Regions from separate parts of the Streptomyces sp. NPDC050422 genome, predicted to be linked through region 3. Evidence: riboswitches for the same ligand, from Rfam matches in the RefSeq annotation. Region 3 holds a riboswitch; each other region holds the start of a gene.
The links. Region 3 has a riboswitch for thiamine pyrophosphate ahead of ACIBJG_RS33910 (purine-cytosine permease family protein). Riboswitches for the same ligand answer to the same signal wherever they lie in the genome.
Positions count from the first base shown of each region.

Region 1: it holds a riboswitch for thiamine pyrophosphate, as region 3 does, so the genes downstream of both, ACIBJG_RS17960 (thiamine ABC transporter substrate binding subunit) here and ACIBJG_RS33910 (purine-cytosine permease family protein) in region 3, are expected to answer to the same signal.
Region 2: it holds a riboswitch for thiamine pyrophosphate, as region 3 does, so the genes downstream of both, thiC (phosphomethylpyrimidine synthase ThiC) here and ACIBJG_RS33910 (purine-cytosine permease family protein) in region 3, are expected to answer to the same signal.
Region 4: it holds a riboswitch for thiamine pyrophosphate, as region 3 does, so the genes downstream of both, thiO (glycine oxidase ThiO) here and ACIBJG_RS33910 (purine-cytosine permease family protein) in region 3, are expected to answer to the same signal.

Region 1 covers NZ_JBITIE010000010.1:239,477-247,194, forward strand. The annotation lists gene rpsB (30S ribosomal protein S2) at 133-1,071, shown strand; gene tsf (translation elongation factor Ts) at 1,172-2,008, shown strand; gene pyrH (UMP kinase) at 2,167-2,943, shown strand; gene frr (ribosome recycling factor) at 3,115-3,672, shown strand; gene ACIBJG_RS17950 (phosphatidate cytidylyltransferase) at 3,672-4,757, shown strand; gene rlmN (23S rRNA (adenine(2503)-C(2))-methyltransferase RlmN) at 4,862-5,968, shown strand; TPP riboswitch at 6,010-6,126, shown strand; gene ACIBJG_RS17960 (thiamine ABC transporter substrate binding subunit) at 6,207-7,310, shown strand; gene ACIBJG_RS17965 (ABC transporter permease) at 7,397-7,718, shown strand, end outside.
Region 2 covers NZ_JBITIE010000002.1:310,886-318,603, forward strand. The annotation lists gene ACIBJG_RS04085 (metallophosphoesterase) at 1-97, shown strand, start outside; gene ACIBJG_RS04090 (hypothetical protein) at 279-1,103, shown strand; gene ACIBJG_RS04095 (DUF885 domain-containing protein) at 1,168-2,856, opposite strand; gene thiC (phosphomethylpyrimidine synthase ThiC) at 2,959-4,758, opposite strand; TPP riboswitch at 4,751-4,884, opposite strand; gene ACIBJG_RS04105 (YibE/F family protein) at 4,956-6,296, shown strand; gene ACIBJG_RS04110 (SsgA family sporulation/cell division regulator) at 6,377-6,814, opposite strand; gene ACIBJG_RS04115 (IclR family transcriptional regulator) at 6,916-7,686, opposite strand.
Region 3 covers NZ_JBITIE010000028.1:6,732-14,449, reverse strand. The annotation lists partial or broken gene ACIBJG_RS33950 (transcriptional regulator) at 1-39, opposite strand, end outside; partial or broken gene ACIBJG_RS33945 (hypothetical protein) at 67-156, shown strand; gene ACIBJG_RS33940 (alpha/beta hydrolase domain-containing protein) at 201-737, shown strand; gene ACIBJG_RS33935 (hypothetical protein) at 734-844, shown strand; partial or broken gene ACIBJG_RS33930 (phosphotransferase) at 969-1,130, opposite strand; gene ACIBJG_RS33925 (discoidin domain-containing protein) at 1,338-1,661, shown strand; gene ACIBJG_RS33920 (ATP-binding protein) at 1,586-2,071, opposite strand; partial or broken gene ACIBJG_RS33915 (hypothetical protein) at 2,106-2,384, shown strand; TPP riboswitch at 2,544-2,640, shown strand; gene ACIBJG_RS33910 (purine-cytosine permease family protein) at 2,623-4,041, shown strand; gene ACIBJG_RS33905 (gamma carbonic anhydrase family protein) at 4,100-4,702, shown strand; partial or broken gene ACIBJG_RS33900 (peptidase S15) at 4,823-5,081, opposite strand; gene ACIBJG_RS33895 (hypothetical protein) at 5,346-5,576, shown strand; gene ACIBJG_RS33890 (phosphocholine-specific phospholipase C) at 5,583-7,703, opposite strand.
Region 4 covers NZ_JBITIE010000005.1:63,895-71,612, forward strand. The annotation lists gene ACIBJG_RS08405 (thiazole synthase) at 123-917, opposite strand; gene thiS (sulfur carrier protein ThiS) at 920-1,168, opposite strand; gene thiO (glycine oxidase ThiO) at 1,165-2,346, opposite strand; TPP riboswitch at 2,344-2,456, opposite strand; gene ACIBJG_RS08420 (NAD(P)/FAD-dependent oxidoreductase) at 2,658-3,830, shown strand; gene ACIBJG_RS08425 (Rv2175c family DNA-binding protein) at 3,900-4,265, shown strand; gene thiE (thiamine phosphate synthase) at 4,370-5,023, shown strand; gene metF (methylenetetrahydrofolate reductase [NAD(P)H]) at 5,148-6,065, shown strand; gene ACIBJG_RS08440 (hypothetical protein) at 6,116-7,030, shown strand; gene ACIBJG_RS08445 (phytoene desaturase family protein) at 7,083-7,718, opposite strand, start outside.

The DNA.
Region 1 (7,718 bases), on a different contig from region 3:
CGCACGCCCCGCCACCTCCCTCTCTGCGGAGGTGGCCGCGCTCCTCGGTCCTTCGTGGCACGGCGCGTCGGGGCGTCAGGCGCGACAGCAAACCTGCGGTCGCGATAACCGAGCACCTCAAGGAGTACGGCCATGGCCGTCGTCACGATGCGGGAGCTGCTGGAAAGCGGCGTCCACTTCGGTCACCAGACCCGTCGTTGGAACCCGAAGATGAAGCGCTTCATCTTCACGGAGCGCAACGGCATCTACATCATCGACCTGCTCCAGTCGCTGTCGTACATCGACCGCGCCTACGAGTTCGTCAAGGAGACCGTCGCCCACGGCGGCTCCATCATGTTCGTGGGTACGAAGAAGCAGGCCCAGGAGGCCATCGCCGAGCAGGCGACGCGCGTCGGCATGCCGTACGTCAACCAGCGTTGGCTCGGTGGCATGCTCACCAACTTCTCGACCGTCTACAAGCGCCTTCAGCGTCTGAAGGAGCTCGAGGTCATCGACTTCGACGACGTGGCGGCCTCCGGCCTCACCAAGAAGGAGCTCCTGGTCCTCTCCCGCGAGAAGGCCAAGCTGGAGAAGACCCTCGGTGGTATCCGCGAGATGCAGAAGGTGCCGAGCGCCGTCTGGATCGTCGACACCAAGAAGGAGCACATCGCCGTCGGTGAGGCGCGCAAGCTCCACATCCCGGTCGTCGCGATCCTGGACACCAACTGCGACCCCGACGAGGTCGACTACAAGATTCCGGGCAACGACGACGCGATCCGCTCCGTCACCCTGCTCACCCGCGTGATCGCCGACGCCGTCGCCGAGGGCCTCATCGCCCGCTCCGGCGCTGCGACCGGCGACTCGAAGCCGGGCGAGAAGGCCGCCGGCGAGCCGCTCGCCGAGTGGGAGCGCGACCTGCTCGAGGGCGACAAGAAGGCCGACGCCGAGGTCCAGACCTCCGCCGAGACCGAGAAGGTCGCGGACGCGGAGGCCACCGAGGCCCCCGCCGCCGAGGCTGCTGCCGAGGCCCCCGCGGCTGAGGCCCCCGTCGCCGAGGCTCCGGCCGCGGACGCGGACGCCGAGCAGGCCTGACACCCCGTCACGGCTGAAGACGGCGGGGGCCGGTGCCACTGGCACCGCCCCCGCCGTTCACCCGTAGATCTTTCAGACTTCGAGAGAGAAATACAGACTCATGGCGAACTACACCGCCGCTGACGTCAAGAAGCTCCGTGAGCTCACCGGCGCCGGCATGATGGACTGCAAGAAGGCACTCGACGAGGCCGACGGCAACGTCGACGGAGCCGTCGAAGCCCTCCGTATCAAGGGCCAGAAGGGCGTCGCCAAGCGCGAAGGCCGTTCTGCCGAGAACGGCGCGGTCGTCTCCGTCGTCTCCGAGGACAAGACGTCCGGCGTCCTGGTCGAGCTGAAGTGCGAGACGGACTTCGTCGCCAAGGGTGACAAGTTCCAGGCCGTCGCCAACACGCTCGCCGCTCACGTCGCCGCGACCTCCCCGGCCGACATCGAGGCGCTTCTCGCCTCCGAGATCGAGCCCGGCAAGACCGTCCAGGCGTACGTGGACGAGGCCAACGCCAACCTCGGCGAGAAGATCGTCCTGGACCGCTTCGCGCAGTTCAAGGGCGCCTTCGTCTCCGTGTACATGCATCGCACCATGCCCGACCTGCCCCCGCAGATCGGTGTCATGGTCGAGCTGGACAAGGCCGACGCCGACCTGGCGAAGGGCATCGCCCAGCACATCGCCGCCTTCGCGCCGAAGTACCTGTCCCGCGAGGACGTCCCGGCCGAGGTCGTCGAGGCCGAGCGCCGTGTCGCCGAGGAGACCACGCGCGCTGAGGGCAAGCCCGAGGCCGCGCTCCCGAAGATCGTCGAGGGTCGCGTCAACGGCTTCTTCAAGGAGGCCACTCTCCTTGGCCAGCCGTACGCGCTGGACAACAAGAAGTCCGTCCAGAAGGTCCTGGACGAGGCCGGTGTCACCCTGAAGCGCTTCTCGCGCATCAAGGTCGGCATCTGAGTCCGTCCGCGAAAAACGGTGGACCCCGATAGGGTCTGGTGCAGTCGACGGCCGCACACCGCCGTACGACCGCAGATCTGACGAGGAGGCCATTGCCGCTGAGGGACACCAGACCCACCGGCAATGGCCTTCTTCGTATGTGCACGAGGAGAATCTCCATGAACAAGGGCGCGGACGCCGCAACAGGTGACCACAAGCGCGACGACGGCAAGGTGCGCGGACGCTTCATGCTGAAGCTGTCCGGAGAGGCGTTCGCCGGCGGCGGCGGCCTCGGTGTCGACCCCGACGTCGTGCACGCCATCGCCCGCGAGATCGCCGCAGTCGTCCGCGACGGCGCGGAAATCGCGATCGTCATCGGCGGCGGCAACTTCTTCCGCGGTGCCGAGCTCCAGCAGCGCGGCATGGACCGGGCGCGGTCCGACTACATGGGCATGCTCGGCACCGTCATGAACTGCCTCGCTCTCCAGGACTTCCTGGAGAAGGAGGGCATCGATTCCCGGGTCCAGACCGCCATCACCATGGGCCAGGTCGCGGAACCGTACATTCCGCTGCGCGCCGTACGGCACCTGGAGAAGGGCCGCGTCGTCATCTTCGGTGCCGGCATGGGCATGCCGTACTTCTCCACCGACACCACCGCGGCACAGCGCGCCCTGGAGATCGACGCCGAGGCACTGCTGATGGGGAAGAACGGCGTGGACGGGGTCTACGACTCCGACCCGAAGACCAACCCCGCGGCCGTGAAGTTCGACGCGCTGGAGTACAGCGAGGTGCTCGCCCGCGATCTCAAGGTCGCCGACGCCACCGCCATCACGCTCTGCCGTGACAACCAGCTGCCGATCCTCGTCTTCGAGCTGACCACCGCGGGCAATATCGCCCGCGCGGTCAAGAGTGAGAAGATCGGCACGCTCGTGAGTGACCAGGGCACCCGGGCCTGACAACCGGGGGGACCGCACCGGGGTAATCCCGGTGGGCCCCCGGGGGCGCAGGGGGCGCCCCCGAAGGATGGACAACGGCCTGCCGGTCGGACACCGTGCAGGTGAGGACGCGACGCAGGACCCGCCGGGCCCGAGCACGCCGGGCCCACTCAAGACACGCAGGAGCACGTGGTGATCGAAGAAACCCTCCTCGAGGCCGAGGAGAAGATGGAGAAGGCCGTCGTGGTCGCGAAAGAGGACTTCGCCGCGATCCGCACCGGCCGTGCGCACCCGGCGATGTTCAACAAGATCGTCGCCGACTACTACGGCGCGCTGACCCCGATCAACCAGCTGGCCTCGTTCTCGGTGCCGGAGCCCCGTATGGCCGTCGTGACGCCGTTCGACAAGACCGCGCTGCGCAACATCGAGCAGGCCATCCGCGACTCGGACCTCGGCGTCAACCCGAGCAATGACGGCAATATCATCCGGGTGAACTTCCCCGACCTCACCGAAGAGCGCCGTCGCGACTACATCAAGGTCGCGAAGACGAAGGCCGAGGACTCCAAGATCTCGATCCGGGCCGTCCGCCGCAAGGCCAAGGAGATCCTGGACAAGCTGGTCAAGGACAAGGAGTCCGGCGAGGACGAGGTCCGCCGCGCCGAGAAGGAGCTCGACGACACCACCGCGAAGTACGTCGCGCAGGTGGACGAGCTGCTGAAGCACAAGGAAGCCGAGCTGCTCGAAGTCTGATGAACGACTCTTCCTGGGGCGTCCCGCAGGGCGCCGGTCACCGGGCAGCGCCCGAGATGCGGGCCGCTCCGGCGGGTCCTGCATATGATGTGCATGACGCCCAGCAGACTCGGCCCATGCCCATCGTGCCGGACGTTCCCGACGCAGGTAGAGACGCTGAGAGCCGTGATGACCGGGACCAGGGGGCCGGACGCCTGAGCGGCGGCCCCCTGTTCCGTGACGAGAAGCCGCAGGAGCCCATGTCCACCGCGCCGCCACCTCCGCAGAAGAAACGTGCGGGCCGTGATCTGGGAGCCGCCATAGGGGTCGGCCTGGGGCTCGGGGCCGTCGTCGCTGCGTCGCTCTTCATCGTCAAGGCCGTCTTCGTCGGCGTCGTCGTGGTCGCCGTCGTCGTGGGCCTGTGGGAGCTCACTTCCCGGCTGGAGGAGCGCAAGGGCATCAAAGCGCCCCTCGTGCCACTCGCGATCGGCGGCGCGGCCATGGTCGTGGCCGGTTACGCGCGGGGCGCCGAGGGCGCCTGGATCGCCATGGCGCTGACCGCCCTGGCGGTGCTCGTCTGGCGGATGACCGAGCCGCCGGATGGCTACCTCAGGGACGTCACGGCCGGAGTCTTCGCCGCGTTCTACGTGCCGTTCCTGGCGACCTTCGTCGCCATGCTCCTGACCGCCGACGACGGACCCCAGCGGGTTCTGACCTTCCTGCTGCTGACCGTGGTCAGCGACACGGGTGCGTACGCCGTCGGCTGGCGGTTCGGCAAGAACAAGCTCGCTCCGCGCATCAGCCCCGGAAAGACCCGCGAGGGCCTGTTCGGAGCCGTGGCCTTCGCGATGGTGGCCGGTGCGTTGTGCATGCAGTTCCTGATCGACGACGGGACCTGGTGGCAGGGGCTGCTGCTCGGCCTCGCGGTCGCTGCCAGCGCCACCCTGGGCGACCTGGGCGAGTCCATGATCAAGCGGGATCTCGGGATCAAGGACATGGGCACGCTGCTGCCCGGGCACGGCGGCATCATGGACCGGCTCGACTCGCTCCTGCCGACCGCGCCGGTGGTCTGGCTGCTGCTGGTGATTTTCGTCGGCTCCGGCTGACAGGCGCGTAGATCACCCCTTCTGACCTGCTGTTTTACGAGTGAGGGTCCGTTGTCCACAGGGCGGCAGGCCCTCACTGTTCTGTCTGCGACACTGGAAGAACCATGCCTAAGCCCGGAGAACTCCAGTTTGTCGCGCCCCGCGGAGCCAAGAAGCCGCCGCGGCACCTCGCCGACCTCACGCCCGCCGAGCGCAAGGAAGCAGTCGCCGCGACCGGCGAGAAGCCGTTCCGCGCCCAGCAGCTCTCGCAGCACTACTTCGCGCGGTACGCGCACGACCCGGCGGAGTGGACCAACATCCCGGCCGGATCGCGGGACAAGCTCGCCGAGGCGCTGTTCCCCGATCTGATGTCCGTGGTGCGGCACATCAGCTGCGACGACGACACGACCCGCAAGACGCTGTGGAAGCTGCACGACGGGACGCTGGTCGAGTCCGTCCTGATGCGTTACCCCGAGCGCGTCACGATGTGCATCTCCTCGCAGGCCGGCTGCGGCATGAACTGCCCGTTCTGCGCCACCGGACAGGCCGGTCTCGACCGCAACCTGTCGACCGCCGAGATCGTCCACCAGATCGTGGACGGCATGCGCGCGCTGCGCGACGGCGAGGTCCCCGGCGGCCCGGCCCGGCTCTCCAACATCGTCTTCATGGGCATGGGTGAGCCGCTTGCCAACTACAACCGCGTGGTCGGTGCGATCCGCCGGCTGACCGACCCCGAGCCCGACGGGCTGGGGCTCTCGCAGCGTGGGATCACGGTCTCCACCGTCGGCCTCGTCCCGGCGATGCTGCGCTTCGCCGACGAGGGCTTCAAGTGCCGCCTCGCCGTCTCGCTGCACGCCCCGGACGACGAGCTGCGCGACACCCTCGTGCCGGTGAACACCCGGTGGAACGTGCGCGAGGTGCTGGACGCCGCGTGGGAGTACGCGGAGAAGTCCGGCCGCCGCATCTCCATCGAGTACGCGCTGATCCGCGACATCAACGACCAGGCGTGGCGGGGCGACCGGCTCGGCCGGCTGCTCAAGGGCAAGCGGGTCCACGTCAACCTGATCCCGCTGAATCCGACGCCCGGCTCGAAGTGGACCGCCTCGCGGCCCGAGGACGAGAAGGCGTTCGTCGACGCCATCGCCGCCCACGGGGTGCCGGTGACCGTCCGGGACACCCGGGGCCAGGAGATCGACGGGGCCTGCGGACAGCTGGCGGCCTCCGAGCGCTGAGGCCGAAACCGGCCGTGTAGCCTGGGCTCGAAATCAACTTCATATTCCGACAGGGGAGCGCCACAGCGCTGAGAGTGCGGCACCAAGGACAGGTTGGCCGCAGACCCTCTGAACCTCGCCCGGGTCATTCCGGGTAGGAAGTTCGGACCTTACTCAAGCTGTTGCGCCCTGCCCGCTTCCGGTTTCCGCCGGCGCGGGCAGGGCCGCGTCTCTTCCTGGTCATCCCAGGAGGAATCACATGAGCACCACCAAGAAGATCGCGGCGGGGGCCGTCGCCGCCGCGCTCGGCGCGACCGCGCTCGCCGGATGCGGAAGCTCCGACGACTCGGCCGCCGGCACCGGCGGTACCAAGGGCACCGGCTCCAAGACCGTCACTCTCGTCAGCCACGACTCCTTCAACGCCTCCATGGACGTACTGAAGGAGTTCACCCGGCAGACCGGCTACACCGTCAAGGTGCTGAAGAGCGGTGACGCGGGCGCCGCGCTCAACCAGGAGATCCTGACCAAGGGCTCGCCGCGCGGCGACGTCTTCTTCGGCGTCGACAACACTCTGCTCTCGCGCGCCCTCGACAACGGCCTGTTCACGCCCTACGAGGCCAAGGGCCTCGACCAGGTCGCGGCCGACGTCCAGCTGGACGCGGGCAAGCACCGGGTCACTCCCGTCGACACCGGCGACATCTGCGTCAACTACGACAAGCAGTACTTCGCCGACAAGAAGCTGGCGCCACCGCAGTCCTTCGACGACCTGGCGAAGCCCGCGTACAAGAACCTGCTCGTCACCGAGAACGCGGCGACCTCCTCGCCGGGCCTCGGCTTCCTCCTCGGCACCGTCGCCACCTATGGCGAGGACGGCTACCAGGACTACTGGAAGAAGCTGAAGAGCAACGGCGTCAAGGTCGTCGACGGCTGGGAGCAGGCGTACAACGAGGAGTTCTCCGGCTCCGCGGGCGGCAAGAAGGCCAAGGGCGACCGGCCGCTCGTCGTCAGTTACGCCTCCAGCCCGCCCGTCGAGGTGCTGTACGCGGACCCGCAGCCGAAGACCGCCCCGACCGGCGTCGCCACCGGAACGTGCTTCCGGCAGATCGAGTTCGCCGGTCTGCTCGACGGGGCGAAGAACGAGGCGGGCGGCAAGGCTCTGCTGGACTTTCTGATCGGCAAGCAGTTCCAGGAGGACATGCCGCTCAACATGTTCGTCAGCCCGGTCACCAAGGGTGCGAAGGTGCCGGATCTCTTCACGAAGTTCGGCGCCACGGTCGACAAGCCGACGACCGTCGCCCCGGACACGATCGCCAAGAACCGTGAGCAGTGGGTCCAGTCGTGGTCCTCGCTCGTAGTGAAGTAGCGAAGACTCCCGTACGCGGACCGGGCGCGCGCGGGAAGGCCGCGCGCGCCCGGTCGCTGCGCGGGGGCGCGGTACGGCTCGGTCTGATGGCCGTGCCCGTGGCGTTCTTCGCGTTGTTCTTCGCTTATCCCGTCGTCGCGATCGTGGGACGCGGGCTCAAGGCCGGCGGCGTATGGCAGTTCGGGCGGTTCGGCGAGGTGCTGAGCCGGCCGGACATCACAGACGTCCTCTGGTTCACCTTCTGGCAGGCCCTCGCCTCGACCGCGCTGACGCTGCTGGTCGCGCTGCCCGGCGCGTACGTCTTCGCCCGGTTCGACTTCCCCGGCAAACAACTGCTGCGGGCGATTGTCACCGTGCCGTTCGTCCTGCCGACCGTCGTCGTCGGCACCGCGTTCCTCGCGCTGCTGG
Region 2 (7,718 bases), on a different contig from region 3:
TCCGCACGTGTACGCGGACGGGCTCGCCATCGCCATGGACGGCGGAGTGACCATGGCCGGAAAGCTACTGGTCGTCCAACTCCCGCTGCATGACTGACGTTCTTCGGGGAAGACGCATCCCGACCTGAACACGCCGACCACTGGGCCTATTTACGGAAACCCCCTGTCACCCCGTGCCGTGGGCGCTCTACCATCGGCGTACCAGTAGCAGGCTCTCCTCCGTTTCCGCCCGACTGCCCGGTTCGAGCGGGCACACAGGCCCTACGGAGCATCGGGGGATGCACATGAACAGCGCTCCGCACCTGCTGACCGAGGACCGACCCGAGTACGAGCGGATCCTCGACGACGCACTGCGTCACGCCCATGAACGACCGGATCTGGCCGCTGTCGGTGAACGGCTCAATCCGGTGCAGCTGCGCACCATGGCGATGGCGGCCACCGCGCTGATCACCGCCGCGGCCGCCACCGAGTACGAGCACTACGTGAAGGCCCGCGAGGAGATCCGCGCCGCGGCCACGGGCACGGACGAGGACGGTGACCCGGACAACGGCACGAACGGCGCCCGCCAGTCGGGCGCCGGCATAGGAGTCGTCATCACCGCCCTGGCGCCGGTGCTGGCGGGCACCGCCGCGGTGATCTTCCTGCTCATCGGCTACATCCTGAAGGCGCTCGACCCGCCCCCGTCGTTCGCCCGCACCATGGTCGGCGCAGGCTGGTTCTTCGTGGCGGCCACCGCAGCCGCCATCCTCGTCGCCGCGGTCGGTCTCCTCATCACGGCTCTGCGCAACGGCTCGACCTCAGTGGGCGCCGAGGAGCAGGGCGAGGAACTGCCGGAGGATGTGGCGCGCGCCAGAGAGGCCTGGCGGCACGCCCTGCTGGAACGTGGCATCCTGCCGTTCCTGCGGGACGCCCTCGCCGACCCCGGGGCCGCCCCGGCCGCGCGCGTCCCGCACCGCTCGGCCAACCGCATCCCGAAGATCGGCTACAGCAGACCGGACTTCTCCAGCCCGGACGACGGCCCGGCCGCCGCACCCCGCCCGACGTTCACCAGCCCGGACTTCACCAGCCCCGACTTCGGCGGGCCGGAGCACGAGCTGGACTGACCTCGGCCGGTGCACGAGAGGTCCGGCGACGGCTCTCCCGGGCATGGCACCGGTCGGTCCCGGCCTACAGCGCCGCCAGGTTGCCGACCAGGTCGTCGAGGCCCAACGAGCCTTGGGACAGCGCCTTCATGTGCCAGGCCTTGAGGTCGAAGGCCGCACCATGGCGTCGCTTCGCCGCCTCGCGTCCCTGGAGCCAGGCGCGTTCGCCGAGCTTGTAGCCGATGGCCTGGCCGGGCCAGCCGAGGTAGCGGTCGATCTCGGCGTGACGACGGGCCGCCGGGCTGCCGTTGTAGGTGGCCATGAACTCCGCGGCGAGGGCCCCCGTCCAGCGCTCACCGGGGTGGAAGCCGGAATCGGTGGGGACGGCGAGTCCGAGGTGCATGCCGATGTCGATGATCACCCGGATGGTGCGCAGCATCTGTCCGTCCAGGAAGCCGAGGCGGCGCGCGGGGTCCACGAAGTAGCCCAGGTCGTCCATGAAACGCTCGGCGTACAGGGCCCAGCCCTCGATGTTGGCGCTGACCATGCCTTCCGTCACCTGGTAGCGGCTGAGCCGGTCGGCGGCCGCGACCCATTGGGCGAGCTGCAGGTGATGTCCGGGGACGCCCTCGTGGTACCAGATGCTGACGAGCTGCCAGGTCGGATACGTACCCTGCTCCAGGGTGGGCAGATAGGTGCGTCCCGGGCGGCTGAAGTCGAGGCTCGGGCCCTGGTAGTAGGGGCCGGATGCGCTGCCTGCGGGCGCCATCCGGGACTCGACCTCGCGGAGCGGCCCGGAGAGGTCGAAGTGACGGCCGTCGAGGGTGCTTATCGCCTCGTCCATCAGCTGCTGCAACCAGTCGCGGGCGGCCTCCTCGCCCTTGAGCGCGTGACCGTGCTCCTCCAGGTGGTGCATGACCTCAAGGAGACCGGCGCCGGGCAGGACGCGCTCGGCCTCTACGCGCATCTCGGCGAGCGTCCGGTGGAACTCGTCCCAGGCCCAGTCGTAGGCCTCGTCCAGATCGAGTTCGGCGCCGGTGTTGTAGCGGGCGGCACGCAGGTAGCGCTCCCGGCCCACCGCGTCCGGGGTGTCCGCAGCGGCGGGGACGTAGGTGTCGCGCAGCCAGTCGCGGAACTCGGAGACGGCGCGGGTGGCCCGGCGGGCGGCATCGTCCAGTTCGGGGCGCATCCGGTCGGTGCCGTCCGCGACGAAGCCGGCGAACCAGCCCGCGCCGCTCGCCGCCTGTCCGGCGGACTCCCCGGTCCAGTCGGCGAGCTGGCCGATCACCCCCACGGCCTGCCGGGGAGCGGCGAGCAGACCGCGGGAGATCCCCCGGGTGAGGGTGTCCCGGTAGCCGTCCAGCGCTCCGGGGAGGTTGCGCAGCCGTCCGGCCACCGCCGCCCAGTCCTCGTCGGTGGTCGTGGGCATGAGGGTGAATATCGCCCGCACCTGGTCCACGTGCGCGCCCACCGTGCGCAGCTGCCGGTAGTTCTCGCCGGTGTCGTGCATCGCGAGCTCGGCGGTGAGGCGTTCCCGCAGCAGCCGGGCGCACGCCTGTTCAGCGGGGTCGTCCGGTACGTGGGCGGCGTCGAGTGCGGTGAGACTGCGGCGGGCCAGCTGGGCATGGGCCTCGAAGCCCTCAGGCGAGAGGTCCGGTTGCCGGTCGTCGCCCGGGTTCAGGCCCAGCCATGCGGAGGTCATCGGATCGTGTGCGGCCACTTGGTCGAGGTGACTGTCGGCGATGCCGCGCGGGGTGAGCGATTCATTTGCCATGGACACATCTTGACGCGCCGTCGGATCAATCCTCCAGGCCTTCGGGCGCTGTTCCGGACGGCCCTTCGAGGCCGTCAGGAACAGCGCGTACGCGTGCAGGCGTCAGTCCGTCACCGGGAGGTACACCCGGTTTCCCCGGGCCGCGAACTCCTCGGACTTCACCGCCATGCCGGCCAGCGCCTCCGCGTCGAATTCGGTGGGGACGGCCGTGGCCCCGTCGCCATGCTCGTCACGGATCTTCTGGGAGATCTTCATCGAGCAGAACTTCGGACCGCACATCGAGCAGAAGTGGGCCGTCTTCGCCGGTTCGGCAGGCAACGTCTCGTCATGGAACTCCCGGGCCGTGTCCGGGTCGAGCGCCAGATTGAACTGGTCCTCCCAGCGGAACTCGAACCGGGCGTCCGACAGCGCGTCGTCCCAGTCCTGCGCCCCCGGGTGCCCCTTGGCGAGGTCCGCCGCATGGGCCGCGATCTTGTACGTGATGACCCCGGTCTTCACGTCGTCCCGGTTGGGCAGACCGAGGTGCTCCTTGGGCGTCACGTAGCAGAGCATCGCCGTCCCCCACCAGGCGATCATCGCGGCGCCGATGCCCGAGGTGATGTGGTCGTACGCCGGCGCCACATCGGTCGTCAGCGGGCCGAGCGTGTAGAACGGCGCTTCCTCGCAGATCTCCTGCTGGAGGTCGATGTTCTCCTTGATCTTGTGCATCGGGACGTGGCCCGGGCCCTCGATCATGGTCTGGACACCGAACCGCTTCGCGACCGTGTTCAGTTCGCCGAGCGTACGCAGCTCCGCGAACTGGGCCTCGTCGTTGGCGTCCGCGATCGACCCGGGCCGCAGCCCGTCGCCCAGGGAGTACGTCACGTCGTACGAGGCGAGGATCTCGCAGAGCTCCTCGAAGTTCTCGTAGAGGAACGACTCCTTGTGGTGCGCCAGACACCACGCCGCCATGATCGAGCCGCCCCGGGAGACGATTCCGGTCTTGCGACGGGCCGTCAGCGGTACGTACGGCAGGCGCACGCCGGCGTGCACCGTCATGTAGTCGACGCCCTGCTCGGCCTGCTCGATGACGGTGTCCTTGTAGACCTCCCAGGTCAGTTCCTCCGCCTTGCCGTCGACCTTCTCCAGGGCCTGGTAGAGCGGCACGGTGCCGATCGGCACGGGGGAGTTGCGAAGAACCCACTCACGGGTGGTGTGGATGTTGCGTCCGGTGGACAGATCCATGACCGTGTCGGCGCCCCACTTGGTCGCCCAGGTCATCTTGTCCACCTCCTCCTCGATGGAGGACGAGACCGCGGAGTTGCCGATGTTGGCGTTCACCTTCACCAGGAACCGCTTGCCGATGATCATCGGCTCGGTCTCCGGGTGGTTGACGTTGGCCGGGAGCACCGCCCGGCCGGCGGCGATCTCCTCACGCACCACCTCGGACTCGACGTTCTCCCGGATCGCGACGTACTCCATCTCCGGGGTGATCTCGCCCCGGCGGGCGTACGCGAGCTGGGTGACGGGACGGCCGTCCCGGCTGCGCCGCGGCTGGCGGGGGCGGCCGGGGAAGACCGCGTCCAGATTGCGCAGCCCACCGCGCGGCGAGGTGTGCTTGAGCCCGTCGTCCTCGGGGCGCCCGGGGCGTCCCGTGTACTCCTCGGTGTCGCCGCGGGCGATGATCCAGTTCTCCCGCAGAGGCGCCAGCCCCCGGCGGACATCGGTCTCGGTGGTGGGATCGGTGTACGGCCCCGACGTGTCGTACAGCGTCACGTCCTTGCCGTTGGTGAGGTGCACCTGACGGATCGGCACGCGGAGGTCCGGGCGTGAACCCTGGACGTATCCCTTGTGCCAGCCGATGGACTTCCCGGCCTCGTCGCTCTGGTTCGAGGCAGGCGTGCGTGCGTCCGATGTGGTCATGAGACCTACTCCCTACGCCGGCATTACCCGGTAACAGGTTCGGCGGTCGGCGCAGCCTGTCCCGTACGGACGTACGGAGATCAGCGCCCTCTCAGCCCGGTGCTCCGAGCTCCCGCGTGTGCAAAGGTGCCACCACGCTAGCGCCCATGCTGGCGAGCTGAACAGAGGGCCCCTCCTCTTCTTGCGATGATCGGCCGGTGACGTCCCCTCATAGCGACCCCGAACCGCAGGACCATCAGCACGCGCACTCCCACAGCCACGGCCCCGCCGCTCCCGTGTCCAGCCATCTGCGCAAGGTGATCGCCGCCGTGCTGATCCCGTTCGCGGCCGCGGTCGTCGTCGGGCTCGTGGTCCTCTGGCCCGGTGGTGCGCCGGCGCACGAGCGCACCGGTGTCGGTTTCGACCGGCAGACCCAACAGGGCAAGGTGGTGAACATCGGCAAGATCGACTGCAAGGACGTGAACGCCTCCCAGCTGCCCATCAGCGGCGAGACCGCGCCACCCACGGGCGAGCAGGCCGGGGGGGACGACGGGGCCGCCCTCTGCAAGAAGGCCACCGTCGAGATCACGAGCGGGCAGGACAAGGGCCGGAAGTTCGTCGAGGTCGTCCAGCCCGACGCGCCACGGCAGCTGCGGGAGGGACAGGGGGTGGTCGTCGCGTACGCCCCCGACGCGCCCCATGACCTCCAGTACTCCGTCACCGACGTGAACCGGAAGTTCCCGTTGATGCTGCTGGCCGGGATCTTCGCGCTGGTGGTCGTCGCCGTGGGCAGAATGCGCGGGGTGATGGCCCTGGTGGCGCTCGCCCTGTCGTTCGCCGTCCTGACCCTGTTCATCCTTCCGGCCATCCTGCAGGGATCGAACCCGCTGGTCGTGGCGGTCGTCGGTGCGAGCGCCATCATGCTGATCGCGCTCTACATCTGCCACGGGCTGACGGCCCGCACCTCGGTCGCCGTCATCGGCACCCTGATCTCACTGCTCCTGATCGGGCTGCTCGGCTCGCTCTTCATCGGCTGGGCGAGTCTGAGCGGGAACACCGACGACAACACCGGCCTCATCCATGGCCTGTATCCGCACATCGACATGAGCGGGCTGCTGCTGGCCGGAGTCATCATCGGCTCCCTGGGGGTGCTCGACGACGTGACGGTCACCCAGACCTCGGCCGTCTGGGAACTGCACCAGGCCGACCCGACGATGAGTGCGAAGAAGCTCTACCGGGCAGGGATCAGGATCGGGCGCGACCACATCGCCTCGGTGGTCAACACCCTGGTGCTCGCCTATGCGGGCGCCGCGCTTCCGTTGCTGCTGCTGTTCTCGATCGCCCAGAGCAGCGTGGGGACGGTGGCCAACAGCGAACTGGTGGCGGAGGAGATCGTGCGCACACTGATCGGCTCGATCGGACTGGTCGCCTCGGTGCCGGTGACCACCGCGCTCGCGGCGCTGGTCGTCTCCGCGGACCGCTCCGGGCCTGCCCCGGATTCCGTAGCTCCGGCACTCGTACGGAGCGGCAGGGGGCGCCGTCGCCGGACGAAGTCCTGAGTGTCCGGACACGGAGAGCGATTCACCCGTTCGGCAGGTGTGCTGTTCGACCGGCATGCAGGCCAAGGACACGGGCTTCGTCAGCCGGCGTTCTGTTCCTCGGCCAGAATCCGCCCCAGCGCCTCTTCCAGATTGCCCTCGAAGTCACCCAGCGTGCACTCCTGACCGAGCGGCACGAGTTTGTCCGTCCGGTCGAGAAACGCTACGAGAGGTGCCGTACCCGCCCTGAAGAGCGCACGGTCGGCCCCCACCTGGAGCCGGATGTGGACGTCGGACAGCCCCTCGGGCTCGGTCGGTCCGATGTGTACATCGCCGTCACCACTGGGGCTGTTGAGACCGTCGAGCAGCAGCTCACGGCCGAAAGCCCAGGTGACGGGGGCGTCGCCGGGCAGGTGGAAGGTCATCCGGATCGCGTACGGATCGCACACTTCGTACCGGAGCTCCACCGGGATACGGAAAGAGAGCTCCTCGGAGACGAGGAAGCTCATCATGACCTCAGCTTGAACCGACTCGCGCATCGTTCAACCCCGCAGTAGATGAATCTGGCCAGGAATGATCCCCCGTGGCCCTATTGACGCCATCGTGGTGCACGCGATAGCAGATCACAAGGAGTGATTTTTCAGATACTGATAGAGAACACGAACGAACGCAAGAGGCTGGCCACTTCGCCACGTAGTCGTTCGACTGCGGGGAGCAACCGTTCTTCCTGGTCGAGAGGGACGGAAATGGCCATCGCGGCGGCCGTGAAACCGGCGGTGATCGGGATGGCCGCGCAGACCGTTCCGAGGGTGTACTCCTGTCGTTCGATGACAGGTTCCATACGCTCGATCGACCGCAGCCGCTCAAGAAGTGCCGGACGATCGCGCACGGAGTACCGGGTCAGCGGGCGCACCGGATGCCGGTCCAGGTGGTCCTCGCGGGCCGGCTCGTCGAGCTGGCTCAGCAGACACTGGCCGATCGCGTGGGCGTGCCCCGTCTCGCCGAAGGCCGCCCACTCCTCCACCGCGGGCGCCGCCGGGGTGTCCGCGACCGCGACGAGTTCGATCTCCCCGTCGCGGTAGACGGCGCAGTACACCGGGGCGCCGATGATGTCCCGCCAGCGCCCCAGGGACTGGGTCATTCTGCTGCGGCGATTCTGCAGTGCGCCGTCGTCCACGAGCCGCTCTGCGGCGGCGCCGAAGAGGAAGACGCCGTTCTCCCTGCGCAGATATCCCTCATGGGTCAGCGTGCGCAGCAGGTGGTAGGCGGTGGGGAGGGGAAGTCCCGCTTCCCGTGCGAGCTGTTTGGCCGGCGCCCCGTCCCGATGGGCGCCCACAGCCTCCAGCAGCCGCAGTGCCCGCTGCACCGATCCGATCAACGTCGGTACAGCGGTACTCGATGCCGTGGTCAACGGTCACCCCCAGGCATGGTGACGGGCGGTCG
Region 3 (7,718 bases):
TCGTACCACCTTCACCAGGCCGGCCCGTTCGAGCAGCCGCCGGCGTCCCAGGTCTACGACGGCTTCATGGTGCACAGCAACAGCGCGATCGCCTCACCGATCAGCGGCGTGCTCGCAGACGCGCTGCTGATGCCGAACCCGTCCCGGATCAGGACCGACCTGCCGGTGCCGACGTTCGTCGTGCTCACCGAGACCGATGTGTGCCGGGCGCCGCGACGGCACGACAGCCGGACACCGGCAGCGTCGTGCACTGGGAACTGGCCGGCACCGCGCACGGGGACCAGTGGGCCTTCGACCTCGGCAACGCAACCGTGCAGAATTCGGCGGGCTCCGCCGCGCCGTCGCCCGGCTGCGCCGCCGGTTCGGCCCCCTTCAACGACGGGCCCGGCCACTGGGCGATGAACTCGGCGCTGCGCCACCTGGCCACCTGGGCACGGGGCGGTGCGCGGCCGCCGAGCGGTCAGCCGCTGAGCACCGTCCTGCGTGACCCGGCCACCGGCCTGGCCACCGGCGGCGTCCGCCTGCCGGACGTCACGGTGCCCACCCGTACGCTCACCGGCTCGCGCGACACCACCGGCAGCGGGGTCTTCTGCGGCCTGTACGGCGCCCGCGACCCGTGGAACGGCGATGCCGACGCCTGGGACCGCACGACGACGGCGACCCGTCCAACCCCCATTTCCCCGCCACCGCGGAACCGGTGCTCGCCCGGCTCTACCCGACCCACGCCGACTACGTGAGCAAGGTACGCAACGCCGCGCAGACGTCCGTCAGTGCCGGCCATCTGCTCCCGGAAGACGCGACGACAATCATCGCCGCCGCGCAGGACTCGGGCATCGGCGGCTGACCCAGCGGGCCGTGTCACCCGGCCGCGACCCCGCTCCGGATCCACCTCGGCGCGGGGTCGCGGCCGGCAGACCATGAAGCCGTCGGCACATCGAGGACCGCCGCAGGCCCCGGCAGGACAGCTCCCGGCCGGACAGCACCATCCGCCGGAGGACGTCGCCGCGCACGTGGACGGCTTGGGGCAGCCGCCCAGCCGGCAGTTCGGCCACGGTGGACTTCCCCGCCGCCATCACGCCGGTGATCAGGACGACTGCGGAACCCGGCTCGGTGTCCACGGCGGCCCACATGCCGAGGTCCACTCCGCCTGCGCTGCCCGTGGCCTGACCGGGCCGTCCTGCGACCTGCTCGTGACCGCGGCCTGCGGACGGCGCACGAAGGTCCGGCTGCGCCGCGGCCGGACCGCGACCGTGTCGCTGCGCGATGTCGCCCCGTACCCGCTCGACGATGCCGCACTGGGATGTGACACGTTCCCGAACGCACCGCGCTCCGCCGGCATGTCGGACCCGTCGGCCGCGGTGGACGGCGATCACCGCACGTCGTGGACACCGGGATCCGACCGGGCCCGAATGGTCGTGGACCTCGGCTCGGCGCTCCCCGTCGGGAGGATCCTCGCGGAGTGGACGACGAGCAGGGTGCCGGGGGCGACGGTCGAGTTCAGCGACGACGGCGTCACCTACCGCTCCGGCGGAACACTGCGGGGCCGCACCACCACGACCGGCCTCACGGCCGGCATCACTGCACGCTACGTGGCGCTCGACGTCACGGGCTGGCGCAGCGGGTACGCACGCCTCAGGGCCCTTTCCGTATTCCCCCGGTAAGGCCGCCGGTGCGGCGGGTTCGTGAGGTGTCGGTGCGGTAGAAACGTTCGAACACGCGCTCGGCCTGTTCCGGAGGCCGGGCCCTGGTCCGTGACGTCGAGGAGCACGGCAGGTGGCTGGCCGGGGCGACCGGGTCCGAGTTCGATCGAGACGGGGGTGCCCGGTGGGGTGTGTGTGAGGGCGTTGCCGGTCAGATTGGACAGCACCTGGCGCAGCCGGAGTTCATCGCCGGTGACGGCGTAGGAGCCTCTGTCGTCCACCGCGAGCCGGATCTCACGCTCGGGGGCGAGCAGGCGGGCATCGCGTACCGCGTCGACGGCCAGGGCGAGCACATCGACCGGCTGCCGTTCCAGAGGGCGCTGCTGGTCCAGCCGGGCGAGCAGCAGCAGGTCTTCCACCAGTGTGCCCATGCGGTCGGCTTGGTCTCCCACGGTGGACAGGACGGCCGCCGTCTGCGACGGACCGGCCCGGCTGATGCCGGGTGTCCGCACGCTGGGGAGTGCGGGCGCGGGCCGTCGCGAGTGGTACGGGGCCGGGGACCTGCACCGTGTTCGTGCGGCAACCGCAATGCTGGGCGGACGGAATCTCGGCGGACTCGCTCCCGTCTACCCGCCGGTCACCTTCGGCTTCGGGTCGGCGCCCCGTGCCCCGTCGGTCGTCCGAATCATCTCCACCGTGGAGGTCGCCGGGGCCCCGGGCCACGGGGACACCTCCATGGACTGACGGTCCCCGCGCCGGCGCCCGTACCCCGCCACCGGGACAACCCCTCGAAGCCCACGCCCTGCTCAACGAGCCACGTGAGCAAGGCGGTATGCGGGCCTGCGACCGACCTGTCGGAGCCCAGTCGTCCGGGCCCGAACACGTGGGTTAGCCTTGCCGACGCAATCCGACACGGGGTGCCCCGACCAGCGGGGCTGAGATCACACCCGTCGAACCTGAACCAGTTAGCACTGGCGGAGGGATGTCATTCATGTCATTTCCACATGCTCCGAGCGGCCCGGCAGCCACTGACCGCCGGGCTGTCCTCGACGGGCGGACGCCCCCCGCCGCCGGTGATCTGCGCATCGAGACCCGCGGGATCGCCCCGGTCCCCGAATCGCACCGCTACGGCACTCCCGGGCGGCTGTTCACCGTGTGGTTCGCTCCGAACCTCACCATGACGGGCGTCTTCACCGGCACGATCGGCATCGTCCTCGGGCTGGACTTCACCACCGCCCTGGTGGCTGTGGTGCTCGGCACGCTCGTTGGCGCCGTGCCCACCGCGTACCTCGGGACCTGGGGCAGTCTCACGGGGACAGGACAACTGCCGCTCGCGCGGCTCGCTTTCGGCCGGGCCGTTGCCGTTCCGGGCGTGCTGCAGTGGCTGTCATCGGTCGCGTGGGACGCGCTCATCGGCCTCTTCGGCGGGGATGCGCTGGCTCAACTGTGCGGATGGCCGTTCTGGCTGGGCGTACTCGTGATGATGGTGGGGCAGGGCGTACTCGGTGTGTTCGGCTACGAGGCGATCCACCGACTGCAGAAGATCATGACCTTCGTGCTGGCCGCGGCCTTCGTCGCGCTGGCCGTCAAGCTCCTCGACGGCGTCCACCCCACCACCAGCGGGTCGGTGCACGGCGCCGACCGCGCCGGCGCCTTCGTGCTCACCAGCACCATCGCACTCAGCCTCGCACTCTCCTGGGCTCCGTACGCCAGCGACTTCAGCCGGTACCTGCCACGGTCCGCCTCCCGCCCCCGCATGTTCTGGTACACGCTTCTCGGCGTCACGGTCTCCTTCGTAGCCGTGCAGGCGCTCGGCCTGTGGGGAGCATCCGCCTTCACCGACCAGACCGCGAAGGGCGTCGATGAACTGCTGGGAGGCGGCACGCTCGGCGCGTTCGGCCTGCTTGCGGTCGCGCTTGCGGCGCTGTGCAGCAATGCGATGAACGACTACAGCGGCTCTCTGGCCCTTCAGACCGTCGGAGTGCCCATCCCACGGCCGCTGGCCGCGGCCCTCTCTGCCGTACTCGGCTTCCCGCTGGTGCTGTGGATGCACGCCGCGGACACCACGGCCCGCTTCCAGAACGTGTTGCTGTTCGTCGGTTACTGGATCCCCGGATTCGTGGCGGTCGTAGCCGTCGACTGGTTCGCACGCACGAGGGACAGGGGCGGAGCTTCGTTCGAGCCGGCTGCCGAGAGCGACCGCCCGCAGCCGTGGTGGCCCGCACTCGCGGCATTCGTCGTCGCCTTCGGCGCGGCGGTTCCGTTCATGGACACGAGCCTGTACGTAGGGCCGGTGGCCGCGGCACTCCACGGCGCGGACCTTGCCTACTACGTCGCGTTCGTCGCGGCGCTCGCCGTCTACGCACCTTTGCGGCTACGACGCCGGCCAGCCGGCCGCTGACCGGTGGGGTCGCGGGGGTGGTGTACGCCGGCGCTCCGGACACGGGATGATCGCGGGCATGATGATTGCTCATGAGGGCTGCTCGCCGACGGTCCACCCCACGGCCTATGTCGCTCCGACCGCCACGCTGTGCGGGGATGTGCGGGTGGGCGCCGGGTGCCGGGTGCTGTTCGGTGCGGTGCTCACCGCCGAGGGCGGTCCGGTGGAGGTCGGCGAGGGAAGCATCGTGATGGAGAACTCGGTCCTGCGGGGTACCCGACGGGACCCGCTGGTTCTGGGGCGGCAGGTGCTGGTGGGCCCCACCTCCTATTTGACCGGTTGCCGGGTCGAGGACGAGGTCTTCCTGGCCACCGGCAGCCGCGTCTTCAACGGCGCACGGATCGGGACCCGTTCCGAGGTGCGGATCAACGGCGTCGTGCATCTGCGCACCGTACTGCCGGCCGACTCGATGGTGCCGATCGGCTGGGTCGCTGTCGGTGACCCGGTGCGCATCCTCCCGACGGAGGACCACGACGGAATCTGGGCGGTACAGAAGGACCTGGACTTCCCCGGTCACGTCTTCGGCCTCGACCGCCCGGCCGACGGCGAGAGCCTGATGCCGGCGATCTCGGAACGTTTCGGCCGCAGCCTCGGCCGTCACAGCGACGACCGGCAGATCTGAGCCCCGCGGGAGGGTTTCCGGCCTGCCGTCCACCGCGCGGCCTCACCGGGCTGGCCCCGATCGTGGCCCTGCGGCGCCATATCAAGGGGACGGACGCATTGGCTCCGGCACGGGCAACGCTCAGGCGTTCACTCGCGGAACGCTCTCGTTCCAGGTCCGGGAGAAGCCCCTGCGACCGTCCTCGTAGCCGTCCACGTGGCATCGACATGGAGATCGGTCTCGTCCGATGTCAGGATCGTGCGGGTCTCCACCCGGACGTCCCATCCGGGGCGCCTGAACCGCATGGTCCAGGCCGACTCACCGCTCGCCGATCCGAAGTCGTCGGCGACGGAGGTGTACTTCGCGCAGCCCTCGGTCCGACCTCGATCCCGTTCTCCTCGTACCACTCGATCTCGGCGACCGTCACAGGCAGGGCCCACAGAATGCGGGCGTGTCCGCTGGGCAGCGGACAGTGCTCAAGGTCAGTCCATGAAGATGGGGCAGGCTGATCAGCAGGCAAGACCATGACCGTCCTTCTCCCCACACCCGGCGATCACCTAGGCAAGAACGAGAACCCGCAGGCCGGGCACAGCCTCGCACCGGGCCGGCCCAAAGTCGCCGACAAGGACCTCTACGGAATGCCCCCCGAAGAACGCCCGGACATGTGGCTCAACGGCCGATGTGCCCGGCGATCTGTCGGCAGCTTGCCGCCCAGAGGGCCGTAACCATCGTCCGGCTGCCCCTGCTCAACGAGGCCGCCCGGGCCGAGGCCCGGCTGCGGATGCGCGAACTCGCGGAGGCAGAGGTACCCGCACTGCTGTTCCTCGACCGGCTCGCCTGCCTGACGCTGGAACGGCGGGCCGGCGGCGGTGAGGGGCGCCCACCGCCGCCCTGACCGGGGTCAGCCCGAGATGCTCGCCCGGCCGTTCTCGATGTGCCCCATCAGCCGGCGCCGGAAGGCGTCGTCCCCCTCGACGGTGACGTCCAGGTCGTACCAGCCGTGCGCGTCGGCCGCCGAGTGCACCACTGTGCGGCTGCGCCCCGGCTTGACCTTGACGGTCCTGGTCCACTCGCGCAGGTCCGCCTCGTCGACGTATCCACGCGGCCTCACGTTGAAGGCGAGCGTCGTCCGCCCCGTGTTGCGCAGCGTGAGATGCAGATCGCGCTCCCCGGCGTCGACCCGCGACGCGACCTCGGCCGGGGCACCGTCCTTCGCGGACCCGGCGAACTCGCGGCGGAAGCCGTTCGGCCCCGTCACCGTGAACCGGTACACCGCGCCGGTGACGGGCACCGTCCACTGCGTCGTGCCCTTCACGTCCCGGTGCTGCGGTACGGGGAACTCGCCCGCGTACGGATACAGCGCGAAGTGCGCCGACGAGCTCCCCGTGTTGCTGAGGGTCACGCGCACAGCGCCGTCCACCACCTTCGCCTGCGCGTCCGGCTGGTACGGCAGTGCACGGGCCGGACGTGCGCCCGGCTCCTGCACGGGCATGTGCTGCACGAGCGGCGGCCTCGGCGACCAGCGGCCGCTGAACGGCGGAATGGCGCCCGGCTGCTCCACCTCCGGTCGGCGACGTCCTCGCGAGAAGTCGAAAGCGGAGGTCAGGTCGCCGGTGACGGTGCGCCGCCAGTCGCCGATGTTCGGTTCCTTCACCCCGGTCCAGCGCTCCAGGAAGCGGATCACGGAGGTGTGGTCGAAGACCTCGGAGCAGACGTAGCCGCCGATGGTCCATGGCGACACGACGAGCATCGGCACTCGCATGCCGAGACCGGTGGGCTTGCCCTCCCACTGCTCCTCGGTCACCTCGGGCGAGGCGACCGGCGGCGGCACGTGGTCGAAGAAGCCGTCGTTCTCGTCGTAGTTGATGATGACGGCGGTGTGCCGCCACACGTCGGGGTGCTTGCCCAGCGCGTCCAGGACCTTGTAGACGATCGTCGCGCTGTGGATCGGCGAGGAGACGCTCGGGTGCTCCGAGTCGACGGCGGAGGGCACCAGATAGGAGACCTCCGGCAGCGTGCCCGCGGCCACGTCCTTGGCGAACTCGTCGGCCAGCGTTCCGGTCTCCAGCCGGCGCAACGCCCTCTCGAAGAGACGGCGTTCGGTCCTGTCCAGGGTCGCGACGCCCTCCTCCAGCAGGCCGAACAGCCGCTCCCGCTCGGCTGCGTCCGCGTCCCGCACGGCGGAGTAGAACGACTCCATGTACGTGTGCCCGCCGGTCTTCGCCAGCGCCTTGCGCGCGATGGCCTTGAAGGTGGCGAAGAACTCGATCTGGTTGTCGGTGAAGTTCTCCCACTCGGTGTAGGTGCGCCAGCTGCGCCCGGCCTTCTCCAGCCGCTCCGCGTAGGTGCCCCAGTCGTATCCGGGGTGGGCGCCCTCGTCGTACGCGTCGTTGCCGACGGCCCGCTTGCCGTTCGGCTCGTTGCCCGTCTTCCCACTCCACAGGTGGTTGCGGTTGGGGCTGGTCGAGGAGTGAATGGAGGAGTGGTAGGCGTCGCAGACCGTGAAGGTGTCGGCCAGCTCGTAGTGCAGCGGGATGTCACGGCGGTCGTAGTACGCCATGGTGGCGGCCGTCTTCGCGGATACCCAGCCGTTCATCCACCCACCGGCCCACGCCTTGCCGCCGCCGCTCCAGGAGTGGTCGAGCGCACCGATGTACTGGAGGTCCTTCTGCTGCGTCTCGGCGGCGCCGCGCACCGGGAACGGCAGAACGGAGGTGCCCAGCGGTGCGGGCTGCTCGAAGACCGGCTTGCCCGAGGGCAGCTCGACGGCGTTGCGGTCACCGAAGCCGCGTACGCCCCGGAGCGTCCCGAAGTAGTGGTCGAAGGAACGGTTCTCCTGCATCAGGATCACCACGTGCTTGATGGCTCCGAGCCCGTCACGACCTCCGGACCCCGCCGAATGTGCCGGCTGCGCGGCTATCGCGGCCTGCAGCGAAGGCGGCAGCAGCGACCCCGCCGCCGCAGCGCCGAGCGCACCGCCGCCGAGCGCGAAGAGCCGTCGCCGTGAAATATCCGTGGTCAAGTTGAGCCTCCCGAG
Region 4 (7,718 bases), on a different contig from region 3:
CTGCAGCCGAGCCGTGACAGGGACATGCGATCCGCTGCCGGGGAACGGGTGTGGCCCCGGGATCGGGACGGGTCGTGACCGGCACATGAGATCCGCCACACGGACCCTCCGGGCGCCCCGGGTCAGAACGCCGGGCGCTCCGGATCCAGCACCGCCCGCCCCGCCACCGGCGACGACGCCTCGGCGAAGTGGCGGCGAGGGATCCGCCCCGCGCGGTACGCGAGCCGACCGCCCTCCACCGCGTGACGCATCGCGGCGGCCATCAGCTCGGGTTCCTGCGCGCGGGTCACCGCCGAGGCGAGCATCACGGCCGCACATCCCAGCTCCATGGCCAGCGCCGCGTCCGAGGCCGTGCCGGCGCCCGCGTCCAGGATCACCGGAACCCGCGCCTGTTCGACGATCAGCTGGAAGTTGTGCGGATTGCGGATGCCCAGGCCGGAGCCGATGGGGGAGCCGAGCGGCATGATCGCCGCGCACCCCACGTCCTCCAGCTTCCGGGCCAGTACCGGGTCGTCGTTCGTGTACGGCAGCACGGTGAAACCGTCGTCCACCAGCGTCTCCGCGGCGTCGAGCAGCTCGATGGGGTCGGGCAGGAGGGTGCGCTCGTCCGCCACCACCTCCAGCTTGACCCAGTGGGTGCCGAGCGCCTCGCGGGCCAGCCGGGCGGTGAGTACGGCCTCGCCCGCGGTGAAGCAGCCCGCCGTGTTCGGCAGCACGCGGATGGAGAGCTTCTGCAGTACGGAGAGCACGGAGCCCTGCACGGTCGGGTCCAGGCGGCGCATCGCCACCGTGGTCAGCTCGGTGCCGGAAGCGGTCAGGGACCGCTCCAGCACGTCCAGGCTCGGTGCCCCGCCCGTCCCCATGATCAGCCGGGAGCCGAGGACGGTGCCGCCGAGCGAGAAGAGGTCGTCGGACATGGTCAGCCTCCCTGGACCGCGGTGAGGACCTCGACCCGGTCGCCGTCGGCGAGCGCGGCCGCGGGCCACTGGCCGCGCGGTACGACGGTCTCGTTCAGGGCGGCCGCGACGCCCGAGGGCGCGCGGGTCAGCGAGGCGACCAGGGCCTCCAGGGTGGTGCCCGGCGCGACGGCGACGGCCTCGCCGTTCACGGAGACGGAGAGGGAGGGGGAGGCGGAGGGGGAGGCGGAGAGGGGGGCGGGCTCGGTCATGCGGGCTGCTCCTGACGTACGGGGGCGGCGGCGGGTGAGAAACGGCCGGGGGAGAAGGGGCGGGCCACCTCGGGCAGCTCGCCTCCGGCCAGCAGCTCCGCCATGGCGTCCCCGGTGACGGGGGTGAGCAGCACCCCGTTTCGGTGGTGGCCGGTGGCGAGGTGCAGGCCGGGCAGCGCGGTGCGGCCGAGCAGCGGGGCGTTGTCGGGGGAGGCGGGGCGCAGACCGGCGACGGTCTCGGTGAGCGGCAGCTCCGTGATGCCCGGCACGAGCTCGTGCGCGTCGCGCAGCAACTCGTACACACCGCCTGCCGTGACGGTGGTGTCCCAGCCCATCTCCTCGCTGGTGGCGCCGATGACCAGTTCGCCGTTCTCGCGCGGTACGAGGTAGACGTGGCTGCCCCGGACCACGGCCCGCACGGTGCGGGAGAGGAAGGGGGCGTACGCGGTGGGCACGGTCAGGCGCAGCACCTGGCCCTTCACCGGGCGGACCGGGGGCAGGACGTGCTCCGGCACCCCCGCGAGCCGGCCGCTGAGGCTGCCCGCCGCGAGCACGACCTGATCGGCTGCCGCCTCCCTGCCGTCGGCGAGCTCGACTCCGGTGGCCCGGCCGCCCGTGACCGTGAGCCGTTCGGCCCGTTGGCGGTGGAAGGTGACCCCGGCCCGCTCGCACGCCGTCAGCAGCGCGGCGGCCAGCCGTCGCGGGTCGACCTGGTGGTCGCCGTCGACCCGCAGCCCGCCGCGTACGCCGGGCGCGAGCATCGGCTCCAGACGGCGGCACTCACGACCGGTGAGCCACTCCGACTCCAGCCCCGAGCGGCGTTGCAGGGCGTGGAGCTCCCGCAGATGGGCGCGGTCGTCGGCGTCGAGCGCGACGGCCAGGGTGCCGCAGGCGCGGAAGCCGATCTCCTGTCCGCTCGCCGCCTCCAGCTCGGCCGCGAACGCCGGATAGCGTGCGGCGGAGGCGACGTTGAGACCGAGCAGCATCTCCTCGCCGTAGTGGAGTTCGGTGACGGCGGCCAGCATGCCGGCCGCGACCTGTGCGGCACCGCCGCCCGGTGCGGGGTCCACGACCGCCGTGACCAGGCCGCGCTGGGCGGCCCGCCAGGCGGTGACCAGGCCGATGATGCCGCCCCCGATGACGAGGACGTCCGACCCGTTCGTCCGGTGTATGCGCATGGGCGTCCAGCCCCTCCCTTCGCCGGCATGACCCGGATCAGGTTCGTACGGTCGGAGGCCGTCCAGCCTCCCTCTCAGCCCGGTCCGTCCGGGCTCCCGCGAGTGATGTGCACGGCCACCCTAAACCCCTGCCCCACGCCGCCTGCAAGGGAGCGGACGCCGGCGCGGGGACGGCGATCCGGTGGGCGCGTCACGGGAACCGACTTCCTGACGTTGTGTCAGGTGCTTAAGGTGGACGGGTGGACGAGCAGACCGGACAGCAGCAGACAGGATCGCGACGCAGCCGCCGCGTCGTGATCGCCGGAGCGGGCATGGCGGGCGTGCAGACCGCCGTGGCCCTGCGCGAACAGGGCTTCACCGGCCCCGTCACGCTGATCGGCGCCGAACCGCACCAGCCGTACGACCGGCCGCCCCTGTCGAAGGCGGTCCTTCTCGGCAAGGCCGAGGACTCGGCCTTCGACATCGACTTCGAGGCGCTGGGCATCACCCTGCGGCTCGGCCTCGACGTGACGGCACTGCGCGCGGCCGACCGCGAACTGGACACCCCGGACGGGCCCGTCCCCTACGACGTCCTGGTCGTCGCCACCGGCGCCGAACCCCTGGTGCTGCCCGGCTCGGAGGGTGTCCCGGGCGTCCACCTCCTGCGCACCCTGGACGACGCCGCCCGGCTGCGCCCGGTCCTCGAACGGCAGCACGACGTCGTGGTCGTCGGCGCGGGCTGGATCGGCGCCGAGTTCGCCACCGCCGCCCGCGCGGCCGGCTGCGCGGTCACCGTGGTCGAGGCCGCCGACCGCCCGCTCGCCGGCGCGCTGCCCGCCGAGGTCGCCGCCCCCATGGCCGGCTGGTACGCCGAGAGCGGCGCCGCGCTCCTCACCGGCGCACGCGTCGCCCGCATCGAACCCGGCCGCGTGGTCCTGACCGACGGCCGCACCCTCCCGGCGGACGCGGTCGTCGTCGGCATCGGCGCCCGGCCCGCTACCGGGTGGCTCGCCGGATCGGGGATCGAACGAGGCCCGGACGGATCGGTGACCGCCGGCGCATCGCTGCGCACCTCGCTCCCCGACGTGTACGCGGTCGGGGACTGCGCATCCTTCCCCTCGGCCCGGTACGGCGAGCGGCTGCTCGTCCACCACTGGGACAACGCCCTTCAGGGGCCCCGGACCGTCGCCGCCGCTGTCGTCCGGGAGGGCGAGGGGCAGCCCCCGGTCTACGACCCCGTGCCCTACTTCTGGTCCGAGCAGTTCGGCCGCTTCGTCCAGTACGCGGGTCACCACACGGGGGCCGACGCCCTGGTGTGGCGCGGCGACCCTTCCGAAGCGACGTGGACGGTGTGCTGGCTCCGGGGCGGCGCGCTCGTCGCCGTACTGGCGGTTGGCCGTCCGCGCGATCTGGCACAGGGCCGCAAACTCGTCGAATCGGGGGCGGAACTCGTCCCCGAGCGGGTCGCCGACCCCTCCGTACCCCTGAAATCGGCCACGCTCTGACGCCCGCCCGACGCCCCGTACGGTCGGCCCGGGTACCGACTGTCGGTCCGGGATGGCACGCTTGTCCCCGTGACCGAGATTGACGTAAAGATCGATGCTCTCGTCCCCGCCTGGCTCCACCTCCCCGACATCGCAGAAATGTTCGATATCGAGGTGACGCGTGTGCGCCAGCTGGTCAAGGACGGCCAGCTCATTGCCGTACGACGTGGTGAGAACCGGGCGCTCCAGGTGCCTGCCGCCTTCATCGACGGCGACAAGGTGGTCAAGGGCCTTTCGGGGACCCTGACGCTCCTGAGGGACGACGGCTACTCCGACGCGGAGATGCTGGAATGGCTCTTCACGCCCGACCCGAGTCTGCCGGGCACGCCCGCGCAGGCACTGAGTGAGAACCGCGGCACGGAGGTGAAGCGTCGCGCCCAGGCGCTCGCCGTCTGAGAGACCGGCGCCGCACAGGGGAGGCGGGCCGCATGTCGCGGCCCGCCTCCCGCGCGGCACCACACCGAACCACCGCCATCGTCGTCCCCGGGGGGAACCGCACCATGTCCACGCCTCGCACGCTGCTGTCCGACGCCCGGCTCTACCTGTGCACGGACGCCCGCCGGCGCCAGGGCGACCTCCCCGCGTTCCTCGACGCGGTCCTCACCTCCGGCGTGGACATCATCCAGCTGCGCGACAAGGGCATGGAGGCGGCCGAGGAGCTCGAACACCTCGCGGTCTTCGCCGACGCCTGCAAGCGCCACGGCAAGCTCCTCGCCGTCAACGACCGGGCCGACGTGGCCCACGCCATCGGCTCCGACGTGCTGCACCTGGGCCAGGGCGACCTGCCGGTCCCGGCCGCCCGCGCGATCGTCGGCCAGGACGTGGTCGTCGGCCGCTCCACGCACGCCGAGTCCGAGGTCGACGCGGCCCTCGCCGAGCCCGGCGTCGACTACTTCTGCACCGGCCCCTGCTGGCCCACGCCGACCAAGCCCGGCCGGTACGCCCCCGGCCTGGACCTCGTCCGCTACGCCGCCTCGCTCGCCCCCGCCCGCCCCTGGTTCGCCATCGGCGGCATCGACGCCGGCAACCTCGACGAGGTGCTGGAAGCCGGAGCACGCCGGGTCGTCGTCGTGCGGGCCGTCACCGAGGCGTCCGATCCGGCGGCGGCCGCCGCCGGGCTGGCGGGAAGGATCCGGGACCGCGCCGAGGCGTGACCGGGAGGACGGCCGGGGGCCTGTTCGGGACGGGAGTGTCCGAAGCGTGGACAAAGTTCGGGCAATCAAGTCAAATCGCCCCAGTTCGGTGGGGAGCCCGCCTCGCCCTGGTTAACCTGCCGGTATGGCCCTTGGCACACCCTCCACCAGGACAGATCACGCGCGCACCGTGCGTGAGATGCTCGCGACCGGCAAGACCTCGTACTCCTTCGAGTTCTGGGCGCCCAAGACCGAGAAGGGTGAGCGCAACCTCTGGAACGCGCTGCGCCGGGTCGAGGCGGTGGGACCGAGCTTCGTCTCCGTGACGTACGGAGCCGGCGGCTCCACCCGGGCCGGGACGGTCAAGGCGACCCAGGACATCGCCGCCGAGTCCACGCTCACCCCGGTCGCGCACCTCACGGCGGTCAACCACTCCATCGCCGAACTGCGCAACATGGTGGGTCAGTACGCGGACGCCGGAATCCGGAACATCCTCGCCGTGCGCGGAGACCCGCCGGGTGACCCGATGGGCCCGTGGGTCGAGCACCCGCAGGGCGTGCGGTACGCGGCGGATCTCGTGCGACTGATCAAGGAATCCGGTGATTTCTGTGTCGGCGTCGCCGCATTCCCCGAACGGCATCCGCGCTCGGAGGACTGGGACACCGACATCCGGCATTTCGTGGACAAGTGCCGTGCCGGTGCGGACTATGCGATCACGCAGATGTTCTTCGACCCGGACGCCTATCTCCGGATGCGTGACCGGGTGGTCGCTGCGGGTTGCGAAACGCCGGTCATTCCCGAGGTGATGCCCCTCACGAGCGTCCGGCAATTGGAGAGATTCGCGCAGCTCAGCAACGCGACCCTGCCCGCGGACCTGAAAGAACGCATCCTCGCCGCCAAGGAGGATCCCGCCGCTGTACGCTCCATTGGCATCGACTTCGCAACGCGGTTCTGCGCGAAGCTGCTTTCCGAGGGTGTCCCCGGGCTGCACTTCATCACGTTGAACAACTCGACGGCGACGCTCGAAATCTACGAGAATCTCGGACTGCACAAGCAGTCGTGACCGGCCGTACCCGCCGCGACCCGGGGCGGTGGCCGTAGAAGGGGGCGGGCATGGGCTGGACGGTCCTCTACATCGCGTTCGGCATCGTTGCGCTGTGGCTGCTCGGTGAGGTGCTGCTGCAGTACAAGGCGCGGCTGCGCTGGCGCCTGCTCGCCTTCACCGGCTTCGTCGGTGTCGTCATCGGTGTCCTGATGCCGTCCGTGTTCGTCATCGTCGTCGGTGCGATCGCCTTCGCGACGGGGCAGACGTACGTCACGCTCTCCTTCCGCCGCGGCTTCTCGACGGGCTGGGCCATAGGGGGCAGCCCCGGGGAGAGCCGGCGCCGGCGCTCCGGAGCCGACCGCGAGCCCACGCTCCAGGTCTCGGACCTGGAGATGGAGTACGACCACCAGGCACCGCCACCGCCGGAGGCCGCACCGCAGGCCGGGCCGGCCGAGGTCTACGCTCCGGAGCCGCTGCCGGACGACACCGGGCAGTACGGCATCTACACCGAACCCCGCCGGCAGGAACAGCCCCAACAGCCCCAGGGACAGCCGCAGTACGCCGCGTACGACCCGTACACCGACCCTGCCGGCTACCCGGCGCAGGGCCAGGACCTCTACGCGGGCCAGGACACCTACGCGGGAGCCGGTCAGTACGACTACGGCACGGACCAGCAGCAGTACGCCGCGTACTCCGACCCGTACATTGGTACCACCGCGAGCACCCCGCAGTACGGCACGTACGGGAACGACGGGAACTACGACAGCTACGGCAGCGGCCAGCAGTTCGCCGACCCGTACGCCCAGCCGCAGTCGTACGCCCAGTCCCAGCCGTACGCCTCCGAGACCCCGCCGGGCGGAGTCTGGGTGCCGCAGCAGCGGGAGGGCGAGCAGTATCCGCCGATGGCTCCGGAGCAGCCCGCCCAGCCGGCGCCGTACCCGAACGGCTACGACACGGGCCACAACGAGCAGTACCGCTACTGAGTCCCGGGCGCCGGTCCCCGCTCGGGCGGAGGCCGCGCCCGGCCCGCAGCGGTCACTGCGATCCGCGGAACCCGTCCCCTTCGACGACGATCCCCGCGACCAGTGCCCCGGACATCCCCGCGTGGGCGGGCCCGCCGCCCGGGTGCGACCAGCCGCCTGCCAGGAGCAGCCCCGGCAGCCGGGTGCGATTGCCCGCGTGGAGCCAGCCCCCTCCGGCGCCCGCCAGCGCGGGCGGGGGGACCGCGCCGCCCGGCGCACCCGTCTCGGCCTCCGACTCCGCGGGCGTCCGCACCTCCATGTGCAGCACCCGGTCCCGCAGTCCCGGAACGGCCGCGCTCGCGGTGTCGATCAGGGTCTCCGCGTACCGCGCCCGCAGGGCCCGGTCCGTCCAGTCCACCGGGCCGTGCGGGGCGACCGTCGCCGTCAGCGTCACGGCCTCGTGGGCCTCGTCGGGGCGGGTCGACGGGTCGTCGGGGCGCAGCACCGTGACGGTGGGGTGCGCGGCCGGCCGGCCGCCGAACACCGCCTCGCGCTCGGCCGCCCCGTCCGCCGGATGCACCAGCGTCCGGTGCGCGGCATCCGCGGGCCGGGCGCCGCGCAGCGACAGCAGCACCAGGAACCGGCCCGTCGGGGCGGCGCCCTCCGGGCGGGGCTGCACCGTCACGTCCCCGTCCTGCCAGAGCTCCTG